DNA from 2 places in the Kitasatospora sp. NPDC056446 genome. Region 2 is predicted to be linked to the other one. Evidence: riboswitches for the same ligand, from Rfam matches in the RefSeq annotation. Region 2 holds a riboswitch; the other holds the start of a gene.
The links. Region 2 has a riboswitch for glycine ahead of gcvP (aminomethyl-transferring glycine dehydrogenase). Riboswitches for the same ligand answer to the same signal wherever they lie in the genome.
Positions count from the first base shown of each region.

Region 1: linked by a shared signal. The riboswitch ahead of gcvT (glycine cleavage system aminomethyltransferase GcvT) and the one ahead of gcvP (aminomethyl-transferring glycine dehydrogenase) in region 2 are both predicted to bind glycine.

Region 1 covers NZ_JBHTRF010000053.1:56,048-58,433, reverse strand. The annotation lists gene gcvH (glycine cleavage system protein GcvH) at 1-109, opposite strand, end outside; gene gcvT (glycine cleavage system aminomethyltransferase GcvT) at 209-1,330, opposite strand; glycine riboswitch at 1,562-1,665, opposite strand; gene ACFQ6N_RS27915 (enhanced serine sensitivity protein SseB C-terminal domain-containing protein) at 1,873-2,386, shown strand, end outside.
Region 2 covers NZ_JBHTRF010000039.1:14,159-16,544, forward strand. The annotation lists gene ACFQ6N_RS23640 (PRC and DUF2382 domain-containing protein) at 1-845, opposite strand, end outside; glycine riboswitch at 998-1,101, shown strand; gene gcvP (aminomethyl-transferring glycine dehydrogenase) at 1,340-2,386, shown strand, end outside.

The DNA.
Region 1 (2,386 bases), on a different contig from region 2:
CGAGCGCGTCCGCGGCGTGCTGGGTGATGCCGATCGTGGAGACACCGTCCACGGCGGCGGTCAGCCACTCGTGCTCCTCGGTGTACTGAAGGTGCTGGGGGTTGCTCATGGCGTCATTCTCCAGGATGGGAAGCGGGTACGACGAAGCGGGCCGCGGCGCGGACGGCCGCGACGTGCGTGGATGGGAAAACCGGGGCCCCGGGCAGGCTCAGCGGGCGCGCTTGTAGAACGGCAGCGCCACGACCCGGACCGGCTCGTGCTTGCCGCGCACGTCCACCGCGACGGTGGTGCCGGGGGCGGCGTGGGCCGCGTCGACGTAGGCCATCGCGATCGGCCGGCCCAGCGTCGGGGAGGGCGCGCCCGAGGTGATCCGGCCGATCGGGGCGCCGTCGGCGGAGACCACGGTGTACTCGGCGCGCGGGACGCGCTTGCCCTCCGAGACCAGGCCGACCAGCACCCGCGGCGGGTTGGCCTCGGCAGCGGCCGAGGCCTGCTCCAGCGCCTTGCGGCCGACGAAGGCGCCCTCGTTGGTGGTCTTGTCGAAGTGGACGACCCGGCCCAGGCCCGCGTCGAACGGGGTGAGGTCGGTGGACAGCTCGTGCCCGTACAGCGGCATGCCCGCCTCCAGGCGCAGCGTGTCACGGCAGGACAGACCGCACGGGATCAGGCCGCGGCCCTCGCCGGCGGCGGTCAGCGCCTGCCAGACCGGCTCGGCGTCGGCCGGGGCGCAGAAGATCTCGAAGCCGTCCTCGCCGGTGTAGCCGGTGCGGGCGAGCAGCACCTCGCGGTCGGCCACCCGGGCCGGGAGGATCGCGTAGTACTTCAGGCCGGGCAGGTCGGCGTCGGTGGTGTCGGCCAGGATCGCGGTGGACTCGGGGCCCTGGACGGCGATCAGCGCGTAGGTGTCGCGGTCGTCGGTGACGACGGCGTCGAAGCCCTTGGCGCGGGCGATCAGCTCGTCGAGGACCAGCTGGGCGTTGGAGGCGTTGGCGACGACCAGGAAGGCGTCCTCGCGCAGGCGGTAGACGATCAGGTCGTCCAGGATGCCGCCGTCCTCGGCGCAGATCATGGTGTAGCGGGCGCGCAGCACACCGAGCGCGGAGACGAAGCCGACCAGCGCGTGGTCCAGCATCTCGCCGGCCTGCGGGCCGGTGACGGTGATCTCGCCCATGTGGGAGAGGTCGAACAGGCCGGCCTTGGTACGGACGGCGAGGTGCTCCTCGCGCTCGCTGCCGTACCGCAGCGGCATGTCCCAGCCGGCGAAGTCGGTCATGGTCGCGCCGAGGGCGCGGTGCAGCGCGTCGAGCGCGGTCAGGCGGAGGGACGACATGGCCAGGAACTCCTCGGTCGGGGCACTCAGGGGTGCGCGCACCGGACCGGACCCGCTCGGGGACCGACCCCTGCGCGCGGGCATGCGGCGGCGTGGGTCTCCCCATCTGTCGTCGAACCTGAGAGCTTCACCGCCCGCCGGCCCACAGCTGTTTCCAGCATCGGGGACAGCATGGCGGCTTGCACCGTGGGTGGGCGCGCGACCGGGCCGCGCGCCGCTTTCCAGATGTGCCTAACCCGTGCGGTAGGGGTGCCTGAGAGATTCCGGGGAGGACTTGCTCCTTCGGCGCCGGCTGTACCGACCTGCGGTACTCCGGGCTCTCCCGCGCGGGTTCGAGCGGCCGGTATGGAGTTGTGGGGCCCGCGGCGCATGCCGTCGGACGCGCACATCATGGCACGTCCCGCGCGAGGAGGGGAGAGGGGACCCGGTCACACCGTCCGGTACCGGACGCGGGCCCCCGGCCCGACCGTCCACGGCCCTAGACTGCTCCGCGTCGGCGCAGCAGAGGGCGGCCGACCGGCAGAGGGCGGAATCGGCGGCGCATGGGGTACCCGGTGGAGCAGCAGCAGGGGTGGGGCGGTCCGGAGCAGGCGCCGGCGGGCGGGTCGTGGCCCGCCAACGAGCTGGAGCAGGTACTGACCGCGGCCCTGGGCGACCCGGGGGCGACGCCGCGGGTGATCGAGGTGCTGGCCCGCAGTCAGGTGTGGGTGCCGCTGCCGGCCGGGGGCGACCCGCAGGGGCAGTCGCTGGACCTGCCGGTCATCGAGCTGGCCGGCGACCCGTACGTGCCGGTGTTCTCCTCGCAGGACGTGTTCCTCCAGCAGGCGCCGGGGATGGCGTTCGCGATCGCGCCGGTCCGCGAGTTCGCCCGCGGGCTGCCGCTGGGCGTGGGGATCGCGGTGAACCCCGAGGCGGCGGTGGGCATCCCGGTGCCGCCGCAGGGCGTGGCCGAACTGCTCCGCGGCCCGAGGGACGACCGGTGGGAGGCCCCGGAGGACCCGGCGGCGCCGACCGGCGGCCGGGTGGCGCTGCGCGAGCCGGTGCCGGGCGAGGACC
Region 2 (2,386 bases):
CGCTCGACCTGTTCGGTCGTCACGTACTTGCGGAGCTTGGCGGTGCCCACCGTGTGCCACTCGGTGGTGACGTCCAGCCGCTCCTCGCGGCAGGTGATCTCGACCGGGCCGCTCGGGGCGGTCCGGGGCGTGCCGGCGGCGGGGGCGGCGGCGGTCGACGCCGCGGTGGGCCGGGGCTTCGGTTCCACCACCGGGCTCGGGGCCGGGGCGGCTGTCGAGGCCACGGGTGCCGGGGGCGTGACGACCGGCGCGGCGGTGGAGAGGGTGCGCACATCGGCCTCCGGGGCGTGGTCGGTGGTGGTGGTGGAGGTGGCGGCCGGGCCCGGCTCCGAGGAGTGGAAGGCGAGCGGCTTGACGGCGGCCGCCGCGGCCGGGGCGGCCGCGGTGACGGCCGACGTGGTGCCGAAGTCGAGGTCGGGCTCGGCCCGTTTGCCGTTCCGGTCGGCCGGGTGGCCGTCCACCGGGGTGTCGAGGCCGTAGTAGCGGTAGAGCTGGAGCTCCTGGGCGGGGGACAGGTGCTGGCCCACGCCGAAGTCCGGCGACTCCTTGACCAGCGACTTGTCGTACGGCACCCGGAGCTCGTCGCCGGAGAACTCGCTCGTGGTGAGCGGGACGAAGGCGTCCCGGCCGAAGATGCCGGTGCGGACGGCGGCCCACTCGGGCCGGCCCGTCGCGTCGTCCAGGTACACCTCGTCGACCGTGCCGATCTTGTCGCCGTTGCGGTCGACCGCCTTGTGGCCGATGAGGTCCCGGGGGTCGATGTCGGTCTGCACTCTTTCCTCCAGTGCGCTGCGCTTGCGGAACTCCCGCAGGAAGGCGGCCGGATCACCCGTGCCCTCGGCCACTTCACACCAAATGCCATGAATCGGGCGGGCGCGACCGGGGGTGCGCCGGACGGGGTGCTTGCTGGGCCGTCCGGGGGACGCGCGTAGATCCGGGGTGACCTGAAGCACCCGTGATCGGGGGGCCTCCCGCTGGTACCCTGGGCGGCGACCGCAGAGCCCGCTCGGGAGAGTCTCCGATCGCGAAAAGCGCTGGTCGGAGCGCCGAAGGAGCAACTCCTCCCCGGAATCTCTCAGGCATCCGTACCGTGTGGGGTAGGTCACTCTGGAAAGCAGGGCAGGAGTGTCGGCGCGGGAGCCGGCCACCACCACCCTCACCGACGGTGCAAGCCGACGGAGCGCCCACAGCGCGCCGTGCGGGTGAAGCTCTCAGGTCCCGATGACAGAGGGGGAGGCCTGTCGGGTCCGTTCGTCGTGGTCGAGCCGCTGTCCGCAGCGGGGATGGCCGGTCGGCGTGCGCACCCCAGCCGGTCCGTGACCAGGAGGCCTCGACCACCATGAACGCCCAGCCGAACGCGGGACGCCCCACCGGCGCCTCGACCCTCACCGAGCTTGAGCTGGCCAGTCCCTTCGAGAACCGCCACATCGGCCCCGACGCCGCCGCGCAGGAGAAGATGCTGGCGTCCGTCGGCTACGCCTCGCTGGACGAGCTCTCCGCCACCGCCGTGCCCGAGGCGATCCGCTCCATCACCGGCCTGGACCTGCCCGCCGGTCGGAGCGAGGCCCAGGTCCTCGCCGAGCTGCGCGAGCTGGCCGGCCGCAACCAGGTGCTCCAGCCGATGATCGGCCTGGGCTACTACGGCACCTTCACGCCGCCGGTGATCCTGCGCAACGTCATGGAGAACCCGGCCTGGTACACCGCGTACACCCCGTACCAGCCGGAGATCTCGCAGGGCCGCCTGGAGGCGCTGCTCAACTTCCAGACCATGGTCTCCGACCTGACCGGTCTGTCGACCACCGGCTCCTCGCTGCTGGACGAGGGCACCGCGGCCGCCGAGGCGATGGCCCTGGCCCGCCGCGTCACCAAGGTCAAGGGCGGTGTCTTCCTGGTCGACGCCGAGACCCTGCCGCAGACCATCGCCGTGATCAACACCCGGGCCGTGCCGACCGGTGTCGAGGTCGTCGTCGCCGACCTGTCCGAGGGCATCCCGGCCGAGATCGCCGAGCGCGGCGTCTTCGGCCTGCTGGTGCAGTACCCGGGCGCCACCGGCGTGGTCCGCGACCTCGCCCCGGTGATCGAGCAGGCGCACGGCCTGGGCGCGATCGTCGCCGTCGCCGCCGACCTGCTGGCGCTGACCCTGCTCAAGTCCCCGGGCTCGCTGGGCGCCGACATCGCCTGCGGTACCTCGCAGCGCTTCGGTGTCCCGATGGGCTTCGGCGGCCCGCACGCCGGCTACCTCTCGGTGCGCGCCGAGTACGCCCGCTCGCTGCCCGGCCGCCTGGTCGGCGTCTCCGTCGACTCCGACGGCAACCGCGCCTACCGCCTGGCGCTGCAGACCCGCGAGCAGCACATCCGCCGCGAGAAGGCCACCAGCAACATCTGC